One region of the Neorhizobium sp. PAMB6630 genome, then DNA from elsewhere that is predicted to be linked to it. Evidence: riboswitches for the same ligand, from Rfam matches in the RefSeq annotation. Region 1 holds a riboswitch; the other holds the start of a gene.
The links. A riboswitch is a leader RNA that binds a small molecule or an ion and turns the genes downstream of it on or off. The one in region 1 is predicted to bind thiamine pyrophosphate.
Positions count from the first base shown of each region.

Region 2: linked by a shared signal. The riboswitch ahead of AC4CWF_RS23920 (ABC transporter permease) and the one ahead of thiC (phosphomethylpyrimidine synthase ThiC) in region 1 are both predicted to bind thiamine pyrophosphate.

Region 1 is NZ_CM177836.1:307,240-322,222, reverse strand. Features, by position in the region: gene AC4CWF_RS01450 (ABC transporter permease) at 1-2,133, shown strand, start outside; gene AC4CWF_RS01445 (Bax inhibitor-1/YccA family protein) at 2,384-3,070, shown strand; gene AC4CWF_RS01440 (GNAT family N-acetyltransferase) at 3,210-3,767, shown strand; gene AC4CWF_RS01435 (DUF2794 domain-containing protein) at 3,820-4,209, opposite strand; TPP riboswitch at 4,572-4,695, shown strand; gene thiC (phosphomethylpyrimidine synthase ThiC) at 4,784-6,595, shown strand; gene speB (agmatinase) at 6,749-7,711, shown strand; gene dapF (diaminopimelate epimerase) at 7,800-8,702, shown strand; gene mtaB (tRNA (N(6)-L-threonylcarbamoyladenosine(37)-C(2))-methylthiotransferase MtaB) at 8,699-9,973, shown strand; gene ftsY (signal recognition particle-docking protein FtsY) at 9,989-11,569, shown strand; gene AC4CWF_RS01405 (septation protein A) at 11,626-12,273, shown strand; gene AC4CWF_RS01400 (DUF2585 domain-containing protein) at 12,270-12,857, shown strand; gene AC4CWF_RS01395 (DsbE family thiol:disulfide interchange protein) at 12,862-13,473, opposite strand; gene ccmD (heme exporter protein CcmD) at 13,470-13,646, opposite strand; gene AC4CWF_RS01385 (heme ABC transporter permease) at 13,650-14,408, opposite strand; gene ccmB (heme exporter protein CcmB) at 14,453-14,983, opposite strand, start outside.
Region 2 is NZ_JBZAYV010000002.1:1,124,849-1,139,831, reverse strand. Features, by position in the region: gene AC4CWF_RS23970 (iron-containing alcohol dehydrogenase) at 1-1,042, opposite strand, end outside; gene AC4CWF_RS23965 (NAD-dependent succinate-semialdehyde dehydrogenase) at 1,089-2,543, opposite strand; gene AC4CWF_RS23960 (IclR family transcriptional regulator) at 2,632-3,414, shown strand; gene recX (recombination regulator RecX) at 3,565-4,074, opposite strand; gene AC4CWF_RS23950 (TRAP transporter substrate-binding protein) at 4,234-5,229, opposite strand; gene AC4CWF_RS23945 (TRAP transporter large permease) at 5,244-7,046, opposite strand; gene thiD (bifunctional hydroxymethylpyrimidine kinase/phosphomethylpyrimidine kinase) at 7,043-7,843, opposite strand; gene thiE (thiamine phosphate synthase) at 7,840-8,502, opposite strand; gene AC4CWF_RS23930 (hydroxyethylthiazole kinase) at 8,489-9,226, opposite strand; gene AC4CWF_RS23925 (ABC transporter substrate-binding protein) at 9,223-10,167, opposite strand; gene AC4CWF_RS23920 (ABC transporter permease) at 10,164-10,964, opposite strand; TPP riboswitch at 11,102-11,204, opposite strand; gene AC4CWF_RS23915 (metallophosphoesterase family protein) at 11,348-12,616, shown strand; gene AC4CWF_RS23910 (ATP-binding protein) at 12,616-14,983, shown strand, end outside.

The sequences.
Region 1 (14,983 bases):
GGCGAAGAGGCGAACGTCTATGGCGCCATTGCAGCACCGCTGCTACTGGAGCGCCTTGGCGTAAAAGTGGGCGACGAGATGCTGCTGGGCAATGCCCGCATCCGCATCACCGCAACGCTGGTGACAGAGCCGGATGCGCTTTCAGAAGGCTTTGGCTTTGCGCCGCGCCTGATGCTAAGCCGCGACGCCCTTTTCGCCTCCGGCCTCGTGCAAACCGGCAGCCTTGTCGAACATGCCTATAAGATCAAGCTAGAGCGTCCGTCAGCACGATCCGGGATTGCAGCGATTGCCAACAAGCAATTTCCCGCAGCCGGCTGGTCCATTCGCACGGCAGACCGCGCCGCGCCGTCGCTCACCGAAAATGTCGACCGCTTCTCGCAGTTCCTGACCCTCGTGGGCCTCACCGCGCTCATCGTCGGCGGTGTCGGCGTTGCCAATGCGGTGCGTGCCTTTCTCGATGCCAAGCGCACCACCATCGCCACCTTCAAATGCCTCGGCGCGCCGGCCTTCGTCGTCACCCTGATCTATCTGTTCCAGATCCTGTTGATCGGTGCCGTTGGCATCGCGATCGGCCTGGTGATCGGTGCGATTGCGCCATTCGTGGCGCTGGGCTTCCTGCGCGACGTGCTGCCGGTGCCGGCGGAAACCGCGTTTTATCCGTCAGCGCTGGGCCTTGCCGCTCTCTTCGGTTTTCTCACCACCTTTGCCTTTGCCGTGCTTCCGCTTGGCCATGCCCGCGATGTGCCGGCAACGGCCCTGTTTCGCGAACAGAGTTTCGACCAGACCGGGCTGCCTTCCTGGCCTTATCTTCTGGCCGGTGGCGGCGCGCTCGCAGCGCTTGCCGCCCTTGCCATCTTCTCCTCTGAAGAACGCTATATCGCCGTCGTTTTTCTCGGCGCCGTGGCCGCCGCTTTCGTGCTCCTGCGCTTCGTGGCAGCCGGCATTGCCGCCCTTGCCCGGCGCAGCCCGCGCGTCAATTCACCGGCGCTCCGGCTTGCCATCGGCAATATCCACCGTCCGGGTGCGCTGACGCCATCCGTCGTTCTGTCGCTCGGCCTTGGGCTGGCACTTCTCGTCACCCTTGCCCTCATTGACGGAAACCTGCGCCGGCAACTCTCCGGCACCATGATGCAGCAGGCGCCGAACTTCTTTTTCGTCGATATCCAGGGCAGCGAGCGCGAAGGCTTCGTCAACATCCTGAAGCAGCAGGCACCGCAAGGCGAGATTACCCAGGTGCCGATGCTGCGCGGACGCATCCTCTCGTTCAACGGACAGGATGTCAGCCAGATGAACGTGCCGCCGGGCGGACGCTGGGTGCTGCGCGGCGACCGTGGCATTACCTATGACGAAAAACTGCCAGCCAATGCGACGATCACGCAAGGAGAATGGTGGCCGGAAAACTATAGCGGCGAACCGCTCGTGTCGTTTTCAGCCGAAGAGGCCGGCGAACTTGGCCTGAAGATCGGCGACGCCGTGACTGTCAACGTGCTCGGCCGCAACATCACCGCGCGCATCGCCAATTTCCGCCAGATCGAATGGCGCTCTCTTTCGATCAATTTCGTCATGGTGTTTTCGCCCAACATGTTTCGCGGCGCGCCGCATGCGTGGCTTGCGACGCTGACCGACCCCAGCGCCACGCCGGCGCAAGAGGGTGCGATCCTGCGCGCCGTCACCAATGCCTATCCAACGATAACAAGCGTGCGGGTGAAGGACGCGCTCGACATTGCCGAGCAGCTGGTTGGCCAGCTTGCAACGGCCATTCGGGCGGCGGCAGCCGTTGCCCTTATCGCCTCGGTGCTGGTGCTTGCCGGTGCGCTTGCCTCCGGCAACCGGGCGCGCACCCATGATGCGGTGATCCTGAAGACGCTGGGCGGCACGCGCAGCATGCTGATGCGTGCTTTCTCGTACGAATACATGATCCTCGGGTTTGCAACCGCTGTCTTTGCGCTGTTTGCCGGAACGGGTGCAGCCTGGTTCGTGGTGTCTCGTATCATGAAGCTGCCGGCAACCTTCATGCCGGATGTCGCGGTGATCACGCTCGTCTCCGCGCTGGTTCTGACTGTCGGTATCGGCCTTGCCGGCACATGGCGCATTCTCGGCCAGAAGGCAGCCCCCGTGCTGCGCGAGCTTTGATGGCGAAGAACTGCGCAACGGGCGCTCCCGCGGATTAAATTTTCGTCACCTTGCCGAATCGGGCGGCGAGCACTTGAACGAAAAGCCATATGTCCGCATATTTGTCATAGGCTTGCTGAGCTTCGCAGCGGCGCCAGGGGTTTTAACGACCTCGACACCGTAGCAACACCGAAGCTTTAAGAGGACAAAAATGTCTGAACCGTACAACTTCCAGAACCGCGCTGCCCAGGCACGTGCGGGTTCTGCCGAAATGATCGACCAGGGCCTTCGCACCTATATGTTGAAGGTCTACAACCTGATGGCGCTTGGTCTTCTGATCACCGGCCTTGCCTCGTTCGGCACGTGGCAGCTTGCTGTCGATAACGGCCAGCTGACGGCCTTGGGTACCGCGCTTTATGCCAGCCCCCTGCGCTGGGTGGTGATGCTGGCGCCGCTCGGAATGGTCTTTTTCCTGAGCTACCGCATCAACAAGATGAGCATTGCGGCAGCACAGACGGCCTTTTGGGTCTATGCCGGCCTGATGGGCCTGTCGCTGTCCTCGATCTTCCTGGTCTATACGGGCCAGAGCATCGTGCAGACCTTCTTCGTGACGGCTGCCTCCTTCGGTGCCCTGTCGCTTTACGGCTACACCACGAAGCGTGACCTGACGGCCATGGGCTCGTTCCTGATCATGGGTCTCTTCGGCCTGATCATCGCCTCTGTCGTCAACATCTTCCTTGCTTCGTCGGCCCTGTCCTTTGCGGTTTCGGTGCTCGGCGTGCTGATCTTCGCGGGCCTCACCGCCTATGACACGCAGAAGATCAAGGAAATGTATTTCGATGGCGACGATGCAGCCGTGATGGGCCGCAAGGCAATCATGGGCGCGCTGACGCTTTACCTCGACTTCATCAACCTCTTCATGTTCCTGCTGCAGTTCCTGGGCAACCGGAACAACTAATCAGCCAGACAGGCAGACAATCGAAGGCGGCTCTCACGGGCCGCCTTTTCTGTTGCCCGGCGGGGGAAGACCAGCATCTTGCAAGGGGATGCCCGGCACCTTACTGTCGCATAGTCTCACCTGAACCGGCAGTGTTTTCATGTCCTTGCGCCTACGCGACGTCACCCTTTCCGACATTCCCGGCATCACAGACATCTACCGGGAGAGCGTTCTCTACGGCTCGGCAAGCTACGAAATCTCAGCACCAGACGAGGCTGAAATGCGCGCCCGTTTCGAGGCCGTGACTGAAAAAGGCTATCCCTATATCGCCGCCGAAGACGAGGCCGGCAGATTGCTCGGTTATGCCTATGCATCCGCGTTCCGCACCCGTCCCGCCTATCGCTGGCTGGTGGAGGATTCGATCTATCTCGCACCGGAGGCCCGAGGCCGCGGCGTCGGCAAAACGTTGCTCACAGAGCTTATCACGCGCTCGACAGCGCTCGGTTTTCGCCAGATGGCAGCCGTCATCGGCGGCGCAAGTGCGGCATCCGTTGCGCTTCACACAGCGCTGGGCTTCACGATGGTCGGCACGATGAAAGGCACCGGCTACAAGCACGGCGCATGGCTGGACACGATCTTCATGCAGCGGGATCTCGGCGAGGGCACCACAAGCGATCCGGACGCCGAGACTTATCCCGGCACGCTGTTCAAGGGCTGATCAGCACCAGTCTCCCATCGGGCAGTACCCTGCCCTGAGTGCGCGAAAAAAATCAATCGACGAGCTTCAGCACCTTGTCGAACACCTTCAGCACCTGCGGCAGCTCATGGCCGCGCTTCAGGATCATGCCATGGGTGTTGAGAACACTGAACGCGCCCTGCTTTCCCGCAAGCTTGGGGTTTTTCTCGATGCGGTAGAGCGGCATTTCGCCGGAGCGTTTGAAGATCGAAAACACCGCCTTGTCCTTCAGGTGATCGATCGCATAATCCTTCCATTCGCCCTCGCCCACCATGCGGCCGTAGATGCGCAGGATCGCATCCAGCTCGCGCCGATGGAAGGTGATGGGGATCGGATCGCTGTTCTGGCGGTACTGGTTAAGTTCAACGACCACGGACCCTTCAGGGGTGCGGTCGCGTCCGTAAACATCTGGCTGATCGGTCATCAATGCTCCCAACGCCATGTAACACTGGAATGACAGTGTGCCTCAGCCGGTGAAAAAATCAACCCGGCAGGCCATGCAAAAGGCACAGGCAGCAGGAGTTGCCGCCTGCCCTGACAATTCTCTTCTTCTGCCCGATTTTGGACAAAACACTGCCGAAATTGGTGAGCAAGTTGACGCTCGACAGTTGGCGCGGTGCGCCATTTGGCCCGGCTGGACGTGTTGACCTTACCCCCAGCCCCCCAACATCTTCGGCCGGGCCTCCCCTCCCCCTCTTGAAAACCAATCGAACCGCAAGCGCCCGAAGGCATAAAGGCCTTGCGGCTGGTGCATTGACATGCCGACGATCTTTGCCGACACTCCCTCGCATTCACCAGGGGGGTCCCGCCAAGGGGCTGAGATACTGCTGGGCTTTGAAAAAGGCAGCGCAGTGACCCGTTGAACCTGATCCAGTTCATACTGGCGTAGGGACGGTGCGCGCTGCAGATGCCACAAATCCTGTCTTGCAGGATCGCGGCAGGCGTTTCTCCATCTTTCCGGCTGACATGACTGGGTCTCCAACCCTTGGAGCCTCACGATGAACATTGCCCGACCTTTTCCCACCCCCGAAGTCACCACCGGCCCGCTGCCGGCCTCGACCAAGATCCACCTTTCCGGAGACCTCTATCCCGATCTGCGCGTGCCGCTGCGCCAGATCGCGCTGCACCCGACAGCCGGCGAACCGCCGGTCCATGTCTACGACGCCTCCGGCCCTTACACTGACCCATCGGCCACCATCGCCATCGATACCGGTCTCACCCGCCCGCGACACGACTGGCTGATGGCGCGCGGCGATGTGGAAGCTTACGAGGGCCGCCCGGTGAGTGCGGCCGACAACGGTTTCGTCAGCGGCGACAGGCTGACGCCGGAATTTCCCGTGCGCCACTCTCCCCTGCGGGCGCGGGGCGGCAAGGCCGTCACGCAGCTGGCCTATGCCCGCGCGGGCATCATCACACCGGAAATGGAATTCGTCGCCATTCGCGAAAACCTTGGCCGCAAGGCAGCACAGGAAGCGCTGGTCCGTGATGGCGAAAGCTTTGGCGCCCATATTCCAGACCATGTCACGCCGGAATTCGTGCGCGCCGAAGTGGCGGCGGGTCGCGCGATCATTCCCGCCAATATCAACCACCCGGAACTGGAGCCGATGGTGATCGGCCGCAATTTCCTCGTCAAGATCAATGCCAATATCGGCAATTCCGCCGTGACTTCGTCCATGGCGGAGGAGGTGGAAAAGATGGTTTGGGCCATCCGCTGGGGCGCCGATACGGTGATGGACCTGTCGACCGGGCGCAACATCCACAATATCCGCGACTGGATCATCCGCAATGCGCCGGTGCCGATCGGCACCGTGCCGCTCTATCAGGCGCTGGAAAAGGTCGGCGGTATCGCCGAAGACCTGAGCTGGGAGGTCTATCGCGACACACTGATCGAACAGGCCGAACAGGGCGTCGATTATTTCACCATCCATGCCGGCGTGCGGCTTTCCTATATCCATCTCACCGTCAACCGCGTCACCGGCATCGTCTCGCGCGGCGGCTCGATCATGGCCAAGTGGTGCCTGCACCATCACAAGGAAAGTTTTCTCTACGAGCATTTTGACGAGATCTGCGACATCGCCCGCGCCTATGACGTTTCGTTTTCGCTGGGCGATGGGCTGCGCCCGGGATCGATTGCCGATGCCAATGATGCCGCACAATTTGCCGAACTTGAAACGCTCGGCGAGTTGACAAAAATCGCCTGGGAAAAGGACTGCCAGGTGATGATCGAGGGCCCCGGCCACGTGCCGATGCACAAGATCAAGGAAAACATGGACAAGCAGCTGAAAACCTGCGGCGAGGCGCCCTTCTATACGCTGGGGCCGCTGACCACCGATATCGCGCCGGGTTACGATCACATCACGTCTGCCATCGGGGCAGCCATGATCGGTTGGTTCGGCACCGCCATGCTGTGTTACGTCACGCCAAAGGAGCATCTCGGCCTTCCCGACCGCAATGACGTGAAGGTCGGCGTCATCACCTACAAGATCGCGGCCCATGCCGCCGATCTCGCCAAGGGGCATCCGGCCGCACAATTGCGCGATGATGCACTGTCACGCGCCCGCTTTGAATTCCGCTGGGAGGACCAGTTCAACCTCTCGCTCGATCCGGAAACGGCCCGCTCCATGCATGACGAGACCCTGCCGAAGGAGGCGCACAAGGTGGCGCATTTCTGCTCCATGTGCGGCCCGAAATTCTGCTCCATGCGGATCTCCCACGATATCCGCGCCGAGGCGCAAAAGGAGGGGCTGGAAGCGATGGCGGCGAAATACCGCGAAGGCGGCGATCTCTACATGCCTGTTGTTGCCGACTAGCGGTCCGCTGTCCCGGCGGCCCGGCGCCGGTGCTTCGACACGGCAGACAGCATATGTCGCGTTGCAGCATTTACAGCCGCCTCCGCCTCTGCTCCATTGAAGGCGGGCATTCTTTCGCCCGCCTTCATCCTGATTGCATTGGAGCCGTCCCCCGTGAGTGCGCAATTTTACCAACCTGTCGATGCCGCCGAAGTGCCGCGTTTTGCCGGCCACTCCACCTTCATGCGCCTGCCGGCGGTCACTTCTGCGGATGGTCTCGATATCGCGCTGGTCGGCATTCCCTGGGATGGCGGCACAACGAACCGGGCGGGCGCCCGCCATGGGCCGCGCGAGGTGCGCAACCAGTCAAGCCTTATCCGGCGCGTGCATCATGTCTCCGGCGTCGAGCCGTTTTCCATCGCCAATGTCGCCGATGTCGGCGATGTCTCGGTCAACCCCATCGACCTCATGGATGGTCTTACCCGCATCGAAGCCGGCATTGCCGCGATTGTTGCCGCCGGCGCGCTGCCGCTTGCCGTCGGTGGCGATCACCTGACGACGCTGCCGGTGCTGCGGGCGGTCGCCAAAAGCCGCCCGGTCGGCCTCATCCATTTCGATGCCCATACCGATACCAATGACAGCTATTTCGGTGGCAATCGCTACACCCACGGCACGCCCTTCCGCCGCGCCATCGAGGAAGGCCTGCTCGACCCGAAACGCATGGTGCAGATCGGCATTCGCGGCTCGATCTATGACACGACCGACCATGACTGGGCCAAAAGCCAGGGCATCCGCATCATCTATATGGAGGAATTCGTCGAGCGTGGCGCAGCCTCCGTGATGGAAGAAGCCCGCGCGATTGCCGGCACCGGTCCGACCTATGTCACCTTCGACATCGACAGCATCGACCCCTCGATGGCGCCAGGCACCGGCACGCCTGAGATCGGCGGTTTTTCCACCCGCGAGGCGCAGGCGCTGGTGCGTCTGTTGGCCGGTGTCGATATCGTTGGCGCCGATGTGGTGGAGGTTGCACCGCCCTTCGATCTGGCCGGCATGACGGCGCTTGCCGGCGCCAACATCCTGTTTGAACTGCTCTGCGTGATGGCGCCCTGCATCGAGCGGCGTCGCGGTGGCTAGCGGATCGCGCCCGCCTCTTTAAATCAGGGCGTTTTTCCGCCATATAGGCCGCAAGCGGCGTCGAAAAACGCGCCGGATGGGTGACGTCATGAATAACACGGTCGAATTTGCAAAGATGAACGGGCTTGGCAACAAGATCCTCGTTGTGGACATGCGCGGCCGCAAAGATCACGTCACCCCGCAGGCCGCCATTCAACTGGCTGCCGATGCGGAGACGGGTTTCGACCAGATCATGGCGATCCATGATCCGAAACTGTCGGGCACCGATGCCTATATCGATATCCTGAATTGCGATGGCACGAAGGCGCAGGCCTGCGGCAATGGCACGCGCTGCGTGGTGCAGGCGCTGTCTGTCGAAAGCGGGCGCAAGGCTTTCACCTTCCAGACGGTTGCCGGCATCCTCAATGCGCAGGAGCATGCAGACGGCACGATTTCCGTCGACATGGGAAAGCCGGTGTTTCAATGGGACAAGATCCCGCTGTCAGAAGAGTTTTTCGATACCAGCCGTATCGAGCTGCAGATCGGGCCGATCGATGCGCCCGTGCTCCATTCGCCCGCGGCGATGTCGATGGGCAATCCGCATGCGGTGTTCTGGGTCGATCGTGACCCGATGACGTTTGATCTCGACCGGTTCGGGCCTCTGCTTGAAAACCACCCGATGTTTCCGGAAAAGGCCAACATCACGCTGGCGCAGGTGATTTCGCCAACGCAGATGGTGACCCGCACCTGGGAACGCGGCGCAGGTTTGACGCTGGCCTGCGGTTCGGCCGCTTGCGCTGCCGGCGTATCCGCCGCGCGCACCGGGCGGACGGATCGCACAGTGTCGATCACCGTTGCCTCCAGCCCCAATCGCGGCACGCTGACCATTGACTGGCGGGGCGACGACCATGTGGTGATGACCGGGCCTGCCGAATGGGAATGGTCGGGGCATCTCGACCCTCTCACCGGCCGTTTCACGCGCGATGCGGAGCCTGAGGCCGGTATCCGTTGAGCGGCGTCGAGGTCATCACCTTCGGCTGTCGGCTGAACACATATGAATCCGAGGTCATGCGCGCCGAGGCTGAAAAGGCCGGGCTGAACAATGCCGTGCTGGTCAATACCTGCGCCGTGACGGGAGAGGCCGTGCGCCAGGCGCGCCAGGCCATTCGCCGCGCCCGCCGCGAAAATCCCCATGCCCGCATCATCGTGACCGGATGTGCTGCGCAGACGGAGGCCGCAACATTCAGCGCAATGCCGGAAGTGGATGCGGTTCTCGGCAACGAGGAAAAGCTGAAAAGCGCGTCCTATCGAGGGCTGCCGGATTTCGGCGTTTCAGCGGAAGAAAAGCTGCGCGTCAACGATATCATGAGCGTGAAGGCCACTGCACCGCAGATGGTGAAGCACATCGATGGCCATGTGCGCGCCTTCATCCAGGTGCAGAACGGCTGCGATCATCGCTGCACTTTCTGCATCATTCCCTATGGTCGCGGCAATTCCCGCTCGGTGCCGATGGGATCAGTGGTGGATCAGGCCCGAAAATTGGTGGAAGCCGGTTACCGGGAAATCGTGCTCACGGGCGTCGATGCGACAAGTTTTGGCGCCGACCTTCCGGGCACGCCGACGCTTGGGCTCCTGGCAAAAACCCTCTTGAAGCAGGTGCCGGAGATTCTGCGCCTGCGGCTGTCCTCCATCGACAGTATCGAGGCAGATGATCATCTGCTCGACCTGATTGCCGACGAGCCGCGTTTCATGCCGCATCTGCATCTGTCGCTGCAGCATGGCGACGACATGATCCTGAAGCGCATGAAGCGCCGGCATTCCAGCGACGATGCGCTGGCTTTCGTTGAAAAAGTGCGGGCGCTGCGGCCACAGATGACATTCGGTGCCGACATGATCGCCGGTTTCCCGACGGAAACCGAAGACATGTTCGAGAATGCCGTGCGCCATGCGAGAGAATGCGGCCTGTCCTTCCTGCACGTCTTTCCCTATAGCCCGCGCCCCGGCACGCCCGCCGCCCGCATGCCGCAGCTGGACCGGGCCTTGGTGAAGGAACGGGCAGCCCGGCTTCGCGTTACCGGAGAGGCGCTTCACCTTGCGCATCTCGACCGGATGGTTGGAACCCGCCAGAGCATCCTTGTGGAGATGAACGGTTTCGCCCATACCGAGAACTTCTCCGTCGTTGCCGCGCCAAACCTTCGCCCACGGGATCTGGTAGAGGTGGAGTTGACAGGCCATAACGGCAAACACTTGAACATGCAGCTTGCCGCCGCCCGCGCGGCGTGACGAAACGGATTTTTCATGGCGCTCGGCTTCATCAAAAAGGTTTTTACCTTCGGCAAGGACAAGGCGCCGGCGCAAGACAAGGCGGCCGATGGCTTAGCCAATGAGACTTTGACGCTTGAAGAGCAGGCTGCCCTTCAAACGGAAACCGAACCGCATTCCCGCGCCGAAGATCTTGCCGTGTCTCCGGTCGATCCGGTGGACGGGCTGGAAATGGACACCGCCGGCGGTCCGGCCGGTGATGATCTTGGCGACGCAGGTCTTGCCGAAGAGGAGGAAGCGTCGCTTTTGCCGGCTGCCGATCTGCTGCCGGGCGACATGGGCATGGTGCCGCTCTCTCTGCTGCAGGCGGAAGCCGAGGCGGAGGGCCTGGAGGGTGGCGACACCACCCCCTCTGCCCTGCCGGGCATCTCCCCCACAAGGGGGGAGATCGATTTGAGGCTAGCGCCGCATCCCCTGTCAGACGCTGAAACGCCTGCCATCGATTCGGAATTGAATACAGGCCTCGACGATGCCTCCGTGATCTCCCCCCTTGTGGGGGAGATGCCCGGCAGGGCAGAGGGGGTCGGCGTCACGGCAGATACGCCAGCCAATGATGTGCCGCCCGCCGAAATCATCCTGCCCAAGGGCTTTGCCACCCGCGTCGAGGAAGTCCCGGTCGCCGTCGTCGCGCGTCCAAAACTCACCTGGTTCCAGCGCCTGCGCGAAGGCCTTTCGCGCACCTCGTCGCAGCTGACGGGCCAGATCACTGCCCTCTTCACCAAGCGAAAGCTGGACGAGGCGACGCTGGAGGAGCTGGAAGACCTGCTGATCCAGGCCGATCTCGGCGTCGAAACCGCCATGCGCATTGCCGATACGCTGTCGTCGGAACGTTATGGCAAGGATGTGAGCGGCGAGGATGTCTCGCGCATCATGGCAACCGAAATCACTAAGGTTCTGAAGCCGGTGGCAAAGCCGCTGGCGCTCGACCTCAGCCACAAGCCGCATGTCATTCTGGTCGTCGGCGTCAACGGCACCGGCAAGACGACGACCATTGGCAAGCTTGCCGCAAAACTCTCCGGCTCCGGCCTGAAGGTGATGCTGGCCGCCGGTGACACGTTTCGCGCCGCCGCCATCGAACAGCTGAAGATCTGGGCGGACCGCACGAAATCCGAATTCATCGGCACCAAGCTCGGCGCCGATGCGGCAGGTCTTGCCTATGACGCCTTCGAACAGGCGCGCCAAAAGAAATGCGACGTGCTGATCATCGATACCGCCGGGCGCCTTCAGAACAAGGCCGAGCTGATGGCGGAACTGGAAAAGATCGTGCGCGTACTCGGCAAGCTCGATCCCGATGCGCCGCACACCGTCCTGCAGACGCTGGACGCCACAACCGGCCAGAACGCCATGAACCAGGTGGAAATCTTTCGCAATGTCGCGGGCGTCAGCGGCCTGATCATGACCAAGCTTGATGGCACCGCGCGCGGCGGCATTCTGGTCGCCATCGCCGCCAAGCACAAGCTGCCGGTCTATTTCATCGGCGTCGGCGAGGGTGTAGAGGATCTGGAGCCTTTTGAGGCCGAGGACTTTGCAAGCGCCATTGCCGGCCTGACGCATTGATGACACAGAAACCGGATTTGCATCGACAGGTCCAACAAGAGATGAAGCCCAGCCCCATGCAGAGCCTTGAAAGCGATACGACGCCGACCCGCCAGGAAAAGGAGCATCCGACGCTCAAGCTGATCCTGGAGATCGGGCCGCTGCTGGTGTTCTTCTTCGCCAACCTGCGCGGCGAATGGCTGATCGGCAAATTCCCGGCGCTGTCGGCGCTCGGCGGGCCGCTTCTGGTGGCAACCGGCCTCTTCATGGCGGCCACCGTACTGTCGCTCATTGTTTCCAAGATCGTTTTCAAGCACCTGCCGGTCATGCCCTTCGTTTCGGGCGTGGTCGTTATGGTGTTCGGCGGCCTGTCGATCTGGCTGCAGGACGAGACCTTCATCAAGATGAAGCCGACCATCGTCAACACGCTGTTCGGTGTGGTGCTGCTCGTTGGCCTGTTTTTCGGAAAATCGCTGCTCGGCTACGTCTTTAACGCCGCCTTCCAGCTGACGGATGAAGGCTGGCGCAAGCTTTCGCTGCGCTGGGGCATTTTTTTCCTGTTTCTTGCGGTCCTCAACGAAGTGGTCTGGCGCAATTTTTCCGATGCCGTCTGGGTCAATTTCAAGGTCTGGGGCACGATGCCGATCACCATCATCTTCACACTCGCCCAGATGCCGCTGATCATGAAACATTCGCTGCAGCCGAAGACCGAGGACGGCAAATGAGCGCGACGACGGCTGCCCCTTCGGCACGCTCGCAACATTTCTGGTTCATCGTCGCCCTTGCCATTCTCGCAGCACAGATCCTGTCTGAACATCTGATGGGGCGGCTCTGGATCTGCTCCTGCGGCACCATCAAGCTGTTCGAACCGGGCGTGAATTCGCCGGGCAATTCGCAACACCTGTCGGACTGGTATACACCCTCCCACATCATCCACGGCTTCCTGTTTTATCTGCTCGGATGGGCCGTGCTGCGCAAGGGTTCATTTGGCAAGCGTCTGGCGCTTGCCACCCTGATCGAGGCGGCCTGGGAGCTTCTGGAAAACTCGCCGATCATCATCGATCGTTACCGCTCCGCCACCATGGCGGTCGGCTACGAGGGCGACAGCATCCTGAATTCGGCGATGGACACCGTGTTCATGGCGCTCGGCTTCTTGTTTGCCGCCCGCGCGCCGATCTGGCTGACGGTCGCACTTGCCATCGGCTTCGAACTCCTGACCGGCTTCCTCATCCGCGACAACCTTACGCTCAACGTGCTGATGCTGGTGTGGCCGGTGGATGCGATCAGGGCGTGGCAGGGCGCGCTTTAGCCACTCAGGTGGCAGGTTTTGCCATCGCCTTTTCAATCGCCGGCATCAGGCCGTCGGTTACGCTGCGCTCATCGAAAGGGCCAACCTTCTTGTAGAGAATGGTGCCATCCGGACCGACGAGATAGCTTTCCGGGATGCCGTAGACACCCCAGTCGATGGCGGCCTTGCCGTTCGGATCGACGCCGATTGCATCGTAGGGATTGCCGAGTTCGCCGAGAAACCGCAGGGCGTTGTCATTGCGGTCCTTGTAGTTGATGCCGACGATGGTGAGCCGGTTATCGGCCGCAAGCTCCTTCAGCATCGGATGCTCCTGCCGGCAGGGCACGCACCAGGAGGCAAAGACGTTGACGAGGGTGAGCTTGCCTTTCATGGCCGCGTCCGTCAGCGCCGGGGTCTGCGAGCCCTCGAGCGGCGGCAGCGAAAGTCTCGGAGCCTGCTTGCCGATGAGTGCTGACGGGATGGCTGACACGTCCAGCCCGTTGACGTCCTGGTCATACAGCATCTTCCCGGCCACCGCGGCAAAGCCCGCAAACACCGCAAGCGGGATCAGCGCCAGCAGATAACGGGAGGCACTGCGGCGGCCTTCCGGCTTCTTGTCCTCAGTGGCCGTGCTCATGATTGGGGTGTCTCGGCCAGCGGTGCGGCAGAGCGGCGGCGAAGGCCTGCGGCCTCCAGTTCGGCAAGTTCACGCCGGCGCGCACGCCCGTCGATCACCGTCCAGAGCACAAGTGCCAAGGTCACGACTCCGGAAATGCCGTAGGATGTGTAGACATAAAATGCGTGGCCCATGGATCAACCCTCCCGGCCGGCAAGGCGTGCGGCCATGCGGCGCTGCGTCGACACGCGCCGGCGCCAGATCTCGTTGCGGATCGCCATGATATGCAGCGTGAAGAACAGAAGCGTGAACGCCACCGCCATCACCAGAAGCGGGCGCAGAAATTCACCATCGATGGTCGGGCCACCGAGGCGGATGACGCTTGCCGGCTGGTGCAGCGTATTCCACCAGTCGACGGAAAACTTGATGATCGGAATATTGACGAAACCGACGAGGATCAGGACGGCGCTGACGCGCGCCGCGCGCGAGGGATCGTCCATCGCCCGGTTGAGAGCGATGATGCCGAGATACATGAGGAAAAGCACGAAGACGGAGGTGAGCCGTGCATCCCAGACCCACCACGTGCCCCACATGGGCTTGCCCCAGAGAGAACCGGTCACCAGCGCGATCAGCGTGAAGGCCGCCCCGAGCGGGGCTGCCGCCTTGTGGCTGACATCGGCCAGCGGATGGCGCCAGACGAGCGTACCGATGGCCGACAGCGCCATCACCGAATAACACATCATCGACAGCCAGGCGGCCGGCACATGTACATACATGATGCGCACCGTATCGCCCTGCTGGTAATCGCCTTCGGTGGAAAAGGCGAGATAAAGCCCGACGGCAAAAAGCAGCGCCGTCAGCGCCGACAGCCACGGCAGAACGCGCGCGGCAAGCGCCAGAAACCGCGTCGGGTTGGCAAGATCGCTGAATTTGGTGATGGCAAGGCTCTCGGTCATGGGTCTCTTCTAAGGCCGGGCACAACGGGCCGATTTGATTCTAGTCAATCCCCGGCATTGCGCAACGCCAGTGCGGCGCCGACTGGCCCGAGAACTGCAAAAAACATCGTGATGGCGGCAAGGATCATGAACGGCGGCAGGAAAGGTGCAGGATCTTCCACCGCCGCATAAGAGGCCGAAACGCCAAAAATCAGCACCGGCACGCAGAGCGGCAGAACCAGGATGGAGACGAGCAGTCCGCCGCGCGGCAGCGTGACCGCAACGGCGGCTCCGACCGCACCGATGAAGGTGAGCGCCGGAGATCCCACCAGCAGCGTCAGCATAACAGCGCCGATGGCCACCTCGTCCATGTTCATGAACAGGCCAAGCAGCGGCGAGGCAATGACCAGCGGCAAAACATTGGCCAGCCAGTGCGCCAGGCACTTGACCAGCACGGTGAGTACCAGCGGATGTTCCTGCATCAACAGGAGGTCGAGCGAGCCATCCTCACGCTCGGTCTGGAACAGACGGTCAAGTCCAAGGAGGGCCGCAAGAAGCGCACCGATCCAGACGATGGCCGGGCCGATGCGCGACAG
Region 2 (14,983 bases), on a different replicon from region 1:
TATCGCTAACACCGACATCGCGCAGCCGCCGCGGCGCGCCGCTTTCATCCATCAGTTTTTCCATGTGGGCGACAAAAGCATCCGAGCGCTGGAGGGTGTCGCCGGTTCCTTGAACGCCGAGGACATCGGCCAACTCCGCATAGAGGGGTGCTGCCGCCTTCGCATTGAAGCGCAGAACAGGGCCCAGCATGAGCGCGTTGGAAAGGCCGTGCGGCACATGATAGTGGCCCCCCAGCGGATAAGCGAGCGCGTGGACGGCCGCGACCGGAGAATTGGCAAAAGCCTGTCCAGCGAGCATGGCACCCAGCAGCATGCCTTCGCGCGCATCGCGGTTGGTGCCGTCCGTGCAGGCTGCGATCAGATGGGTTCCGAGCAGGCGCAGGGCCTCGCGCGCCAGTGCATCCGAAAGCGGGTTCTTCTTGTGCTTGCTGGTATAGGCCTCGATGGCATGAACCATCGCATCAATGCCGGTTGCCGCCGTGTGGACCTGCGGCAGACCGACGGTCAGTTCGGCATCCAGCAGAACGAAATCCGCATAAAGCTGCGGTGAGACCACGCCCATCTTGGTGGTTTCGCCGGTGGTGATGATGGAGATGTTGGTGACTTCCGAACCGGTGCCCGCCGTGGTGGGAACCAGCACCAGCGGCAGGCGCGCGCCCTTGACGTTGCCGATGCCGTACATGTCCGACAGCGGCTGGTCGGAGGCAACGAGAACAGCGACCAGCTTTGCAATATCAAGCGACGAGCCGCCGCCGAGGCCGATGACCATTTCAATGCCGGCGGTACGCGCCGATTTTACGCATTCGGCGACGATGTGCTCCGGCGGATCGGCAACGACCTTGTCGAAAATCTCGACATGAAAGCCGCCATCCGTCAATGCCGTGACGATGGGCGCGATGACCCCGGCCTTGATCAGGCCGGCGTCGGTAATGAGCATGGCCTTGCGCTGAGGAAACCGGCTGCCCAGGATCTCGCCCAGGCGCTGCGCCCCTCCCCATGCAACCTGCATGGATGGCACGGTGCGGAATTCGAATGCGTTCATGGTGAAGCTGAACCTCCCTATCATTCAGATCTGATTGTAAAAATTCTCAGCTGATGGCCGAGCAGAGATATTTGATCTCGAGATAATCCTCGATCCCGTAATGCGAACCCTCGCGGCCCAGGCCCGATTGTTTGACGCCGCCGAACGGGGCCACTTCGTTGGAAATCAGGCCGGTGTTGTGGCCGACCATTCCGTATTCCAGGGCTTCTGCAACGCGCCATGTGCGCTTGACATTGTCGGTGTAGAAATAGGCGGCGAGACCGAATTCCGTATCATTGGCCATGGCAATCACCTCTTCTTCCGTCTCGAAACGAAAGAGCGGCGCGACAGGCCCGAATGTTTCCTCCCGCGCGATGACCATGTTCTGCGTTGCGCCGATGAGCACGGTCGGCTCGAAATAGGTGCCGCCCAGCGCATGCCGCTTGCCGCCGATCCCGATCCGCGCTCCCTTTGCAACGGCGTCGGTCACATGCTGCTCAACTTTGAGAACCGCATCCTCATCGATCAGAGGCCCGATCAGCACGCCGGTTTCGGTGCCTGCTCCCACGCTGAGAGCCTTCACTTTGGCGACAAGCTTTTCAGCAAAGGCATCATAAATGCCTGCCTGCACATAGAGACGGTTGGAGCAGACGCAGGTCTGACCCGCGTTGCGATATTTGGAGGCAATCGCGCCCTCGACGGCGGCATCAAGATCGGCATCGTCAAACACGATGAACGGGGCATTGCCGCCCAGTTCCAGCGACAATTTCTTGATGGTCGGGGCAGACTGCGCCATCAGGATGCGGCCCACTTCCGTCGAACCGGTGAAGGAGAGTTTTCGCACGGTGTCGCTTGCGGTCAACACCGCGCCGATCTCGCGCGCATCGCCGGTTACGACCTGAAAGACGCCGGCGGGAATGCCGGCTTGTTCTGCGAGGACACCAAGCGCCAGCGCCGTCAGCGGCGTTTGTTCTGCGGGTTTGACGATCATCGTGCAGCCTGCGGCAAGCGCTGGTGCGGCCTTGCGGGTAATCATCGCGGCCGGGAAGTTCCAGGGCGTAATGGCAGCGCAAACACCGATCGGCTGCTTCAGCACGATGATGCGCTTGTCGGTGGTCGGCGCGGGGATTGTGTCGCCGTAGATGCGCTTGCCTTCCTCGGCAAACCATTCGACGAAGGAGGCGGCATACAGTGCCTCACCCTTTGCTTCCGCCAGAGGTTTCCCCTGCTCGGCCGTCATCAGCGCGGCAAGATCATCCGCATTGGCAACGATCAGGTCGAACCAGCGCCGCAGGATCGTGGCCCGCTCCTTGGCCGAACGCCGGCTCCAGCTCTCGAACGCCTTGGCAGCGGCGGTGATCGCCAAGGAGACCTGTTCTTTGGAAAGCTGCGGTACGGACGCAATCGTCTCGCCCGTGGCGGGATTTTGGACAGGAATGACAGCGTCTGATGAGCCGCTGATCCACTGACCATCAACGAGGCAGTGACTGCGCAACAACGCCGGATTGCTCAATTTCATCATTTTCCCCTCCCGAAAGTTCTACTAATTGAACTTGAATCGATATATTGAACTATGATAGGATCAGTTGCGCACTGTCAAGGAGGGCATGATGACGCAGAACCTGGAATCGCGAGCAGACACTGTGCCCGCGCTTAGAAGAGCGGTGCAGATCCTTGATCTGGTGGCGGCGTCTTCCCACAACCTCACGCCAGCGGAGATCACGCGCATGATCTCGCTGCCCAAAAGCACCGCTCACGGTCTGCTGTCGGTGATGAGCGAACTGGGCCTGCTGATGAAATCGCAAGACGGTACGATGCGTATCGGGCCACACCCGATGCGGTGGGCTGGCAGCTTTCTGTCACAGCTCGACATCGTCTCCGCATTTCAGGACTGTCTTGCAGAACGCCCCGCATTAAATCCGTATACGGTGACGCTGACCATGCGAGAGGGCGGAGAAGTCGTCTACATCGGGTGCCGTCATTCCGCACAACCGGTTGGCCACACCTTTCGCATCGGCATGCGGCTTCCCGCCCCGTTCACGGCAACCGGGAAGATGCTGTTGTCAGATCTTTCAGACGGTGAATTGCAAGACGTGCTCGATCCGTTTCCGCAACCGCTGACCAAGCGAAGCGTTTCCAGCCTGTTGCAGTTGCGCGAAGAGTTGGCGATGACCCGCCAGCGCGGCTACTCCATCGACGATGGCCAGATCCGGGACGGTATGATCTGTATCGGCGCTGCTATCCGCGACCATGCCGGAAAGGCGTTTTCAGGTATCGCGATCAGCCTCATTCGCAGCGAAGCCAGTGACGAAACAATCCAGAGACTTGGAAACGCTCTGCGGGAAGTATCGGATGCCCTTTCGCGCAGGGTCGGCGGGCATTCGAACCTGTGAGCGAAAGGCCCGCACCAGCGCATGATTTTCCGCTTGGGCCCGCAAGCGCGTCGGCGGTAAAGGCAGTGTCAGCCTGTGATGTCCGGCCGCTGCGAACGTCGCAGGGTGATCGAACGGGGGAGTAACGCCCCGTTCAAACGGCCCTGCCGGTCACCAAGCCTCACCGCCAAGGATTTCCTCGGCTTCTTCGGCGTCCATCGCAAAAACCCGGGCGCCGATGTCGTAGGCGAAACCCTGGCGGGCGAAGGCTGAGAGTTCGCGGGCTTTTTGTTTGTCATCGAGGTCTGCGCGGCGGAATGGGCCGAAGGCGCGGCGTCTTGCATAAACGACGGCGGCGCGCAGGTCGTCGGCGTCTGTGAGGGCGTGCGTTACGATCTCGCGGTCGACGCCTTTCTGGGCGAGCGTCTGGGCGATGGCCTTTTTGGATTTTCCGGCACGTGCCGAGGAACGGCTGCGAATTTCGGCATAGGCCGTGTCATCAAGCGCTTTCACGTCCAGCCCGAAGGCAACCGCGGAGGCTGCAAGCGCCCTCACCTGTTCGTCGCTGATCCCCGCGAATTTTTGGCGGGCCTTGCGGGTGATGGCGTCGGATAGCTGGCGCTCCGTCATCATGCGCTTGGAAAGCCGGTAGGCGGCGGAATTGCGCGCCCAGGAGAGCATACGCGGGGTCGGCCGGTCGCTCTCTTCACCGGCGTTTTCATGCTGCCCGGTATTGGCAGTCTTGTCGGTTGGTTCGTTGTTTTCGGTCATCGGCAGTCGTCTGGTCCTTGTCCCCCGTCATAGAGGCAAACGGTGCGAAGGACCAGACGGGGCCGGATGTCACGCTTGCTGGATGGCCTCGATCAGGTCCATGCCGCCGACCACCGTTGCAAAATCCTGCCAGACGCCGCGGGCACCGGCCTGCCATGCCTCGAACGCCTCTGGTTGCAACAGCTGACCGCCATGGGCCTTTGCGGTTTCGACGGAGCGTGCCTCGTCTTCGACGATCAGCTGGTTGAAATAAAGCGCCCCCTCGCCTGCCGCGGTCTGCAGCACGGTCTGTTCTTCCGGGGACAGCGTCTTCCAGAAGCTTGCGGCAAAAAATACGATGCCGGAGGCGCGGATATGGCCGGTTTCTGTCATGGAGGGCACGACTTCATAAAGCTTGAAGCCGGCATAGGCGGATTTGGTGAGATCCATGGCATCGACCACGCCGGTCGACAGCGCGTTGTAGGTTTCGGTGATTGGAATGCCGACGGGGGATGCCCCATAGGCGCTCCAGAGTTTCGTGTGGAGCGGGCTCTGGATGACGCGGATGCGCTGGCCTTTCAACTGCTCCGGCCGCGTCACCGGTGTTTTCGTCAGGAGATGGCGGGCGCCGTAATCGATAAAACCGCAGGAGATGAAATTCTGCATCTGAAGCTTTGCCGAAAGCTCGGCACCGGTGCTGCCCGTCACGACGCGGCGAAGATGGGAGGCGTCGCGGTAGAGGAAGGGGAGATCGAGGATCTGCAGATCCGGAACCCAGCCGGAGAGTGCAGACACAGTGGAAAGGCTCGCCTGCACCGAGCCGAGACGGGTTGCCTCCGCCACTTCCTTTTCACCGCCGAGCGCCCCGTTTGCCACCACGTTGAAGCGAAAGCGGCCGGGCAGCTTTTGCTCCACCTGTTCGGCCACGCGCCGCCAGATTTTTGTTTCGGGTTTGTCTTCACCCAGAAGCGAGGCAATGGTGATGGTGGTTGTGCGGGCCGCCGCCGGACGCAGGAGGGCCGGTGCGGCCAAGGCTGCGCCAGCGGTGGCTGCGAGGAACGAACGGCGTTTCAGGATGAGGGACATCGGGACATAACCTTTCAGAGGAGCAACATTGCGACGCACAGGATGCCAAGGGCTACAAGAAGTGCGGCAAGATAGGGCAGCACCGCGCGAAACAGATCGGTGGCAGGAACCCGCGTGACGCCGGAGACCACGAAGATCAGCATGCCGAGCGGCGGCGTCAGCCCGTGGATCATCAGGTTCACCACCAGAATGACACCGAAATGGATGGGATCGAGCCCGGCGGACACTGCAACCGGCAGAAGGATCGGCCCGAGCAGCAGGATCGCCGCACCGATATCGAGCACCAGGCCGGCAACCAGCAACACGAGATTTGCCATCAGCAGCACGAGGGCCGGATGATGCCCGAACGCATTGACGGCATCCGAGATCAGCCCGGCCACATCATCCACGGCGAGCAGGAAGGCAAACGGGCCGGCCGAGCCGATCAGCAGGCCGATGGCGCCTGCTTCGGTCGCCGCCTGGCGGAAAGCGGAGATCAAGGATGTGAAGGAAAGGCGCGCGGCAAGCGCCAGGATCAGCGTGTAGGTTGCGGCCAGCGCTGCCGCTTCCGTCGTCGTGACCACGCCAAAGCGGATGCCGGCCACCACGATGACGCCAAGGCCGAAGGCCGGCAGGGCAGATAGCGCGGCGGCGGCGCGCTCCTTGCCGGAGGCGGGGCGTCCTTCCGGGCGGGCCTTGACCGAAAAATGGATGGCGACGGCAAGACAGGCCGCCATCAACCCGCCCGCCACAAAGCCGCCTGCCAGCAGCGAGCCGACCGAGAGATTGGTGGCGGCCGCCAGCAGCAGGAAGGCTATGGAGGGCGGAATGACATTATCGAGAACCGAGGAGGCCGCAATGATCGCGCCCGCCTGCGCCGGCGGATAACCGTTCTTCACCAGTTGCGGCTGGAAGGTGGAGGCGCCGAAGGCCGCATTGGCAACGGAGGAGCCGGAGGCGCCGGAAAAGATGACGCTGGTCAAAAGCACGGTCTGCGCCAGCCCTGCCCGGCGATGGCCGACAAGCGTTGCGGCAAAATGGACAAGGCGCTCGGCAGCACCGGAGGCCGTCAGAAGCCCGCCGGCGAGCAGAAAGAAGGGGATGGCGAGCAGCAGGAATTTCGACATGCCGTTGACGGCGGCTGCAACCACGGCCGGTTCCGGCAGGCTGCTGCCGAAGGCAAGGCTGAGCGAGGCGGCGGCCAGAAACGCATGCGACAGTGGCGCAGACACGACAAGACCAATGCCGGCGATGATGGCGAGAAAGGCGCTCGGCGGCCAGCTTCCGGAGAGATCCACATGGGTTGCCAGACCATAAAGGCAGGCCCCGAGTGCCAGTGATGCCAGCACCGATACGCGCTTTTCTTCCGCTAAGCGGCGCAGGATGAGAACCGCCAGCAGCAGAACCCCGCCGGTGCCGATCAGCGCGAAACGCAACCATTCCGGAAGCCCGAGTGTCGGCGAGGTGCCGCCGAGCATGGCGATCGTTTCGCGCGCACCGACGATCAGGGTGAGCGCCGCAATCACGCTCACGCCATCCGCCATTGCTTCGGCCGCCACCTGCCCTCGCCTTGGCAGGAGCCGGAGGCCGACATCGAACCGCATGGAGAGCGGTCCCGACAGAGAGAGCGGCGCCGCCACCGAGATCAGCGCGAGATGAAGCCAGATGCCGAGATCCTCGGCGCCGATAAAGCCGGTCTGGAAGACATAACGCAGGGTGACATTGACGAGCACGAGGGAAAGCAGCGCGCAGAGCAGCACGGCGGCGGTGCCGGAAAGAATTGTCTCCAGACCCGCCAGAAGCCTCTGTCTGTCGCGCTCCCCTGCCCCTTGCCTCATGCCGGCCACCAGTCGTGGAAATGATGAACGGGGCCCCTGCCCCCGCCGACCTTAAGGTATCGGCCCGCCTCAAGCGCTGCCTGCAGGTAGGCTTTTGCATCCCGTGCGGCCTCGGCAAGCTCCAAACCCTTGGCAAGGTTGGCGGTGAGTGCTGCGGCAAGCGTGCAGCCGGTGCCGTGGTCGTTCGACGTTTCGACACGCGGGGCGGACAGCGTCAGCACGTCCTCTGGCGTGACCAGGAAATCGACGCTTTCTGCGCCCTCGCCATGGCCCCCCTTCATCAGAACCGCGCGTGCGCCGAAACCGAGGATGAGGTGAGCCTGCGCAATCATCTCGTCGCGGTTTTGGGCGATGGGGCGTCCGGTCAGAAGCGCTGCTTCCGGCAGGTTGGGCGTCACCACATGGGCGAGCGGCAGCAGCAGGCGGGTGAGCGCCGCAATGGCATCTTCCTGCAGCAGCCGATCGCCTGATGTGGCAACCATCACCGGATCGACCACGATGGGGCCGGCAAATGCCTGCAGCCGGCCGGCGATGACAGCAATGGTTTGGCTCCGCGACACCATTCCGATCTTCACCGCATCGACGGCAAGGTCACTGAAGACGGCATCCATCTGCGTGCCGATGACGTCGGCCGAAATATCCTCGACGGCGCTGACGCCCCGCGTGTTCTGCGCGGTGACGGCGGTGATGACACTTGCGGCGTAGGTGCCAAGTGCGGAAAACGTCTTGATATCGGCCTGGATGCCGGCGCCGCCGCCGCTGTCGGAGCCGGCAATGGTGAGCGCAATGGCAGTCATGCACCCTCTCCCTTCAGGCTTTGATCGATGGTTTTGCGGAAATCCTGCACGGCGGCTGCGATGTCTTCCGCACGAAACAGGGCGGAAATGGCGGCAATGCCATCGGCGCCGGCAGCGATCACGGCTGGCACCTTATCCAGCGTGATGCCGGCAATGGCGCCGACCGGAAGCGCCGGGTTGAGCCCCCGGATTGTCGCCCGAAGCGTCTTGAGGCCATCAAGGCCCACAGGCGGATCCGGATTCATCTTGGAGAGCGTTTCGAACACGCCGCCGATGCAGGCGTAATCGACCGGCGCCTTCCCGGCTCGTTCGGCATCGGCGGGCGTCTTGACGGTGACGCCGATGATGGCGTCCGGCCCGAGCAGGCGGCGCGCGGTGTCGGGGGCCATGTCGTCTGCGCCGAGATGCACGCCGTCTGCGCCGGCGGCAAGTGCCACGTCGACGCGGTCATTGACGACGAAGGGGACGCCGCTTGCGGCAAGCGCTGCCTTGATCGCCAAGGCCCGCTCGATCATCACCCGCGTGGAGGCTGTCTTGTCGCGGTACTGGATCAGCGTTGCGCCATTGTCGGCGGCATGTTTTGCCAGCACGGCGAGGTCTGCCACATCGAGAAGCGAGGCATCCACCAGCGCATTCAGGCGGTAATCAAGTCGTCTCATGGTTTATCCTTGCATGGGAATTCAGATCATCAGGGCCAAGGGCTGCCAGCGCATCGAGAAAGGCCGGCTCGAAGCTGCCCGGCCCGCGGGCATGCACGGCCGCCAGTTCCGCCGAGACGCCGGTGGTGCAAAGGGCAGCCGTTGCCGCCCTCAGCGCATCTTTCTCCACGGCCAGAAACGCGGCAATGACGCCGCCGGAGAGGCAGCCGGTGCCGGTCACCACGGCCATGAAGGCATGGCCGTTTTCCACGTTGACGCTTCTCCCGGCGTCTGACAGATGATCGACCGCACCGGTCATGATGCGAAGGCTGGCGCGGGTCTCGCCGATCAGTTCCATCTCCGCGCGGTTGCCGCGCACCACGGTCGGACCAAGCGTGATGAGTTCGCGGGCAAAGGCGAGCCGCGTCGGTGAATAATCGCAATGGACGGGATCGAGGATCCACGGTTTGCCGCCGGCCGTCGCCACATCGACGGCAAGCCGGATCACTTTGCGGCGCTCCGCATCCAGCGTGCCGAGATTGATCGTCAGCGCATCCGCCTTACTGACAAAATCGGCAATCTCTTCCATCGAGGAGGTCATCGAGGGAATGGCGCCGATGGCGCTGATGCCGTCGGCGGTGAATTTCTGCACGACTGTGTTCATCAGGCAATGCACGCGCGGGCGGCGGGCGCGAACGCGGGCGATCAGGTCCGCGGCGTCTGCTTTTGTCGGAAGCCTGTTCATTTCAGCTCCACCGCCAGATCCTCCACTGCCGGTGCCTTTTGAATGAGCCCGCTTTCGGCCATGAAGGCGCCGAAACGCTCATAACGGGCGTGGTCCAGCGCGGCCGGGCGTTTGGCAAAACGCGGCAGCGTATCGGTAAAGGCCTTCCGGTTCAGCGTGTCATCGAGGTTCGGATAGGCCTTGATGAACAGCTGCCAGGCCTCATCGGGATGGTTGGTCAGGTAGACCGCAGCCTTTTCCACGGCGCGCAGAAAACGCGGCAGGCGGCTGTCGTTCAGAAGCTGCGGGCGGGTGACGAAGATCAGCTCGTCATAAAGAGGCACGCCGTGTTCTTCGGGAAAGAAGGCGCGCCCCTCATGGCCTTCGATCTGCATCTGCGTCAGCTCGAAATTGCGAAAGCCGCCAAGCGTCGCATCCACCTGCCCGCTGATCAGCGAGGGCGACAGCGAGAAGTTGACATTGACCAGCTCGATGTCCTTCAGGTCCACGCCTTCGGTGGCAAGCATGCGCTTCAGCATCGCATCCTCGAAGCCGGAGACGGAAAAACCGACCTTTTTACCCTTCAGGTCTTTGAGGCTCTTGATCGGCCCGTCTGCAAGTACGGTCACGGTGTTGAGCGGTGTTTCCACCAGCGTGCCGAAGCGCGTCAGCGGCAGGCCGTTTGCGTGGTCGAGATAGAGGTTCGGCTGGTAATGCACGCCGATATCGGCCTGCGCGGTGGAGACAAGGCGCGACACGGCGGATGGGTCCGATGGCGGGATCAGTTCCACCTCAAGCCCCTCCTCGGCAAAATAACTCTTCTCTGCCGCAACCACCATCGGTGCGTGATCGGGATTGACGAACCATTCGAGGAGCACGCTCAGCTTGTCGGCTGCCTGCGAGGCGGCAGGCGCAAGGGTGAGGACAAGAACAGTGGCGAGCGCGGCGATTACGCGTTTCATGCGGCATGTTTCCTTGGCAGGAGGGCTGGATTGAGGGCGGGATGGCGGGGTGTGTCCGTTTCTTCCCTCGCCCAGGGGGCAAGGTTTTTCGTCAGGCGATCGACGGCAAGCCGCAGGAGAACGGTGAAAAGGGCGAGGATGACCATGGCGGCAAACAGCATGTCGGTCTGCATGCGGGCATTGGCCTGCACCATGACGAAGCCGAGCCCGCCGGCAGCCCCCACCCATTCGCCGACAATGGCGCCAAGCGGAGCAAGCGGCGCTGCCACCCGAAGCCCCGAGACAAGGGCCGGAAGCGCCAGCGGCAGGCGGATGTGGCGCAGGATCTGGATATGGCTGGCTGGCGTCAGCGCGGCAGCATCGAGAAGTGTCGGATCGGTGCGGCGAAGGCCATCGGCAAAGGCGGAGGCAACCGGAAAAAAGATGATGATCACAGTCATCGCCACTTTGGAGGCCATGCCAAAGCCCAGCCAGATAACGAGAACGGGCGCCAGAACGAAGACCGGAAAGGCCTGCAGCACGACGACAAGCGGCCAGACCAGCCGGCCAGCCCTCGGAAAAGCCGCGACAGACAGCGCCGTCAGCGCGCCGAGCCCGCAGCCGATCACGAGGCCAAAAAGGATTTCGCCCGCCGTGATCAGCGCGTGATGCATGAGGAACTGCGGCTGGCGGACATAGGTCATGGCCACCGCGAGAGGCGACGGCAGGATGTAGCGCGGCGGTGAAAGCAGCGATACCACCGCCTGCCAGGTGGCAAGCAGAAGAAGCAGGGCATAACCCGTCTGGCGAAAGCGCATCGTCAGCTATCGGCGGTGAGGCGGCTGGCAGTCGGGTCTATGGGGCAGAGGCAAGCTGCGTTTTTCATCAATGGCATCGTGATCTCCAAACCTTTCAGCAGGGAGATCCAGGTGAAGCGGAGAAGAGAATAGGCGCTCACATGCGCGTTTTCCGTTCCTACGCCGGCATGACCCGGATCAGGTTCAAGGGTCCGGCTCAGCGCCATCTCAGCATCGTTCGATGCTCCCCTCGGAATGGCGCGACCTTTGTGGAATTTTTGTCTGATGTCAATCGCCTGTCATGTTTGCTTTGGGTTGTGGGCCTCAATCTGCGCGGGGGATAGAGCAGGCAGCATCATCAGGCGCCATTGCACCTGGCCTGCAAGGGCGTTAAATCTGCGGCCATGGCCTTCAGGTTCGTTCACACCGCCGATCTGCATCTCGACAGTCCGCTTCGGTCGCTGTCGCTCAGAAATCCCGATCTTGCCGCCCTTGTGGGGGATGCGACGCGCCAGGCGCTGGTGCGCATCGTCGATCTTTGCCTGGATGAACAGGTCGATGCGCTGATCATCGCCGGCGATCTCTACGATGGCGACCAGACATCGATGAAGACGGCGCGTTTCCTGGCCACCCAGATGCAGCGGTTGCACGAGGCCGGCATTTCCGTCTTCAAGATCCGCGGCAACCATGATGCGCTGTCGAAAATCACCCAGGAACTGGTGCTGCCGCCCTCGGTCAAGGTGTTTTCCGGCCGGGCGGAGGCGGTGGAACTTGCGCGCGGCGGATTGAATGTTGCCATCCATGGCCTCAGCTTTGCCAAGCCGCAGGCGCCGGAAAGCCTGCTGCCGAAATACAAGGCGCCGGTGGCCGGTGCCGTCAACATCGGCATCATGCATTCAAGCCTTGCCGGCGCGCCCGGTCATGATCTTTACGCCCCCTGCTCGGTGGCCGACCTGCATGGTTCGGGCTTTGATTATTGGGCGCTGGGCCACATTCACCAGCGCACGCACCATGCGGGAACCAGAACCGTGATCATGCCCGGCATGCCACAGGGCCGCGACATCAACGAGGCCGGCGAAAAGACCGTGTCGCTGGTGACTGTTGCCGATGATGGAACGGTGAGCGTCGAGGAACGGCTGACGAGCCTTGCGCAGTTTGCCCGGGTGACTGTGGATGTGTCGGACGCTCAGGACTGGCGTGGGCTTGTGGATCTCATCGGCCGTGCGGTCGAAGACGAGCGCCAGCGCACCCGCTCCGACCATCTGGTGGCGCGGTTGCGGCTTGTGGGCACAACGCCGCTTTCCTTTGCCATCCGGCGCGATGTCGACCTGCTGCTGAGCGAAGCCGAACAGCGGGCAGAGCGCACGGGCCGCGCCTGGATCGAAAAGCTGGAGCTGGACGTCAGGGCGCCGTCTCTTCGCCCGCAGCAGGCAACCAGCGATCCTGTCCATGAACTGGGCGCGTTGATGCGCGACGACGTGATGCCGGCGCATGGTTACCGCGAGCATGTGCGCGAGATGGTGCAAAACCTGCTGGACGATCTGCCGCCGGAAAGCCGGCGTTTTGCCGGAAACGATCCGGCAGCCTTCGAAAGTTTCGTGGAAGACCTGATCCGCGAGGGAAGCGAGGACCTGATCGCACGCCTTGCGGCAGCAACGGGCGAGGAACGCTGATGCGGCTTCGTCGTCTCGATCTCACCCGCTACGGCAAGTTTACCGATCACACGATCGATTTTGGCCCCGCCACCGCCGGCAGCCCGGACCTGCATATCGTCTACGGCCTCAACGAGGCCGGCAAATCGACGGCGTTTTCCGGTTATCTCGATCTGCTCTTCGGCATTCCCGAGCGCAGCGGCTATAATTTCCTGCATGCCTATAATGCCATGCAGGTGGGCGGCGTGCTGGAATTCGACGGGCGGGACCATGATCTCGTGCGCCTCAAACAGCGCACCAACGCGCTGGTCGACGGGCGCGGCCAGCCGGTCAACGAGGTCCTGCTGTCATCAGCACTCGGCGGGCTGACGCGCGAGGCCTATCGCACCATGTTTTCGCTGGACGAACGCTCGCTGCGCGACGGCGGTGCGGCCATCGTCGAAAGCCGCGGCGATCTCGGCGAAATGCTGTTTTCGGCCAGTTCCGGCCTGGCCGATGTCAGCCGCGTGCTGACGGCGGCAACCGACGAGGCGCATCAGTTTCATCGAAAGCGCGCCCGCAACACGCAGCTTTCGGAGATGAAGCAGCAACTGGCAGCGCTAAAGGGCGAGCGCGACCAGATCGATACCTATGCCTCCACTTACGCTGGCCTTGTGGCGACGAAGACGCAGGCCGAAAAGGCCTATGAGGAGACACTGGGCGAGCTTTCGTCTGCCCGCGCCGAACAGGCTCGTCTGGCCTCTCTGATGCGGGCCATGCCGCTGGCGCGGGATCTGGCGCGGCTGACGGCAGAGCTTGAGGCCTATGGGGATCTTCCCCGCCCGCCGCGCGAATGGGCGTCGCTGATGACCGACCTGATGCGCGATGAAACCCGGCTGCAGACCCTAAAAGCCGGGCTTGAGACCCAGATCGATCGTCTGGAGGCGGAGGTTTCGGCGATCCGTGTCGATGAGGATGTGCTGTCAGTTGCCTCGGCGATCTCGGCGCTCGGTGCCGGCCGCGCCCGTTATGTGACGGCGGAAGACGATCTGCCGAAGCGGCGCCTTGCCTTTGCCGAGCAGGAAGCGAGCTTGAACGCCATCCTGAAGGCGCTTGGGCTTGAGGATCATGATGATCCCTCAGCACTTGTTCTGCCGGCAGCGCTTGTCGCAAAACTGCGCGACCTGATCGAAAACAGATCCGGCATTGCGGCACGGATGGAGACGGCCGAGCGCGAACTGGAACGGGCACAGCAGGGGCTGGAAGAGCTGGAGGCGCAGCGTGCCGGCTCTGATCTGCCTTCGGTGGAAGCCGGGCCGCTCAGCCGGTTGGAAACCATCGTTTCCCGGCTCCAGAAGGGCGAAAAGCAGACGCTTCTGGCCATCGAGACCCGCACCGTCGAGCAGATGGAGGCCGATCTTGTGCGCCTGATGGGCAGGCTTCAGCCGCCCATCGACAGCATCGAGGCCTTGCGGGACACAGCCCTGCCCGGCCATCGACAGCTGGATCTCTGGCGCGGACAGGGCGACGAGATCAACCGGCGTATCCAGCGCCATGAGGAACGCCGCGCCGAACTGGAGGCACGGCTTGGGGAGCTTGAGGCCCGGTTGAAATCCCTGGCCGCCGGCGAGGTGTTTGACGACGAGACGGCAGCGGAAACCCGAAAGAGCCGTGAGGCCGCCTGGCAGGCGCATCTGCGGGCGCTGGATCTTGCTTCGGCACAGGAATTCGAAGAGCGTCTCAAACAGGATGACCGGCTGGGCGAAGCCCGGCTTTCCCATGCCAGCGAGCTTGCGCAACTGCGCCAGTTGCGACAGGAGCAGCATGTCGTAACTGTGCAGCTAACCCGTGAAACCGCAAGTGCGCGTGGCGCAACCGAAGAGCTTGCGGCTTTGGTGCGGACCGTGGACGAGGCGGCACCAGAGGTGACGGCGACCGTTCGACAGCCGGATATCTATCGCCTGCTGTCATCACTGGAGGCCTTTGCCGATCGCCTTGCCGAGTGCCTGTCCTCCGCCGACGCGCTCGACAAGGCAAAGGCGCGCCGGTTTGCGGTTGAGGCGCATCTGGAAGACGAGGTGGCCGAGCTGAGGCTGGCGCTTGCTGATCTCGGTTGGTCGGTGGACACAACACTTTCTCTGCGCCAGAGCGTCAACCAGGCAGCGGACCGTCTGGCGGACATCAAGGACAATGCCCTGCGTGAGGCAAATCTTGTCGCGCGCCGTCTGGAGTTGAAGCGGGAAGTCTCCGAGCGCCAGCGTGCGCGTGAGGATGCAAGTCGCAGCGATGCGGCGTGGCGGGAGAACTGGAACGAAGCACTTTCCGCCACCTGGTTTGCTGGCGAGACGGATGCCGCCGCCGTGCGTGCCATTCTGGATGCGCTATCCGACCTGCCGGCCGCCCTTCGCG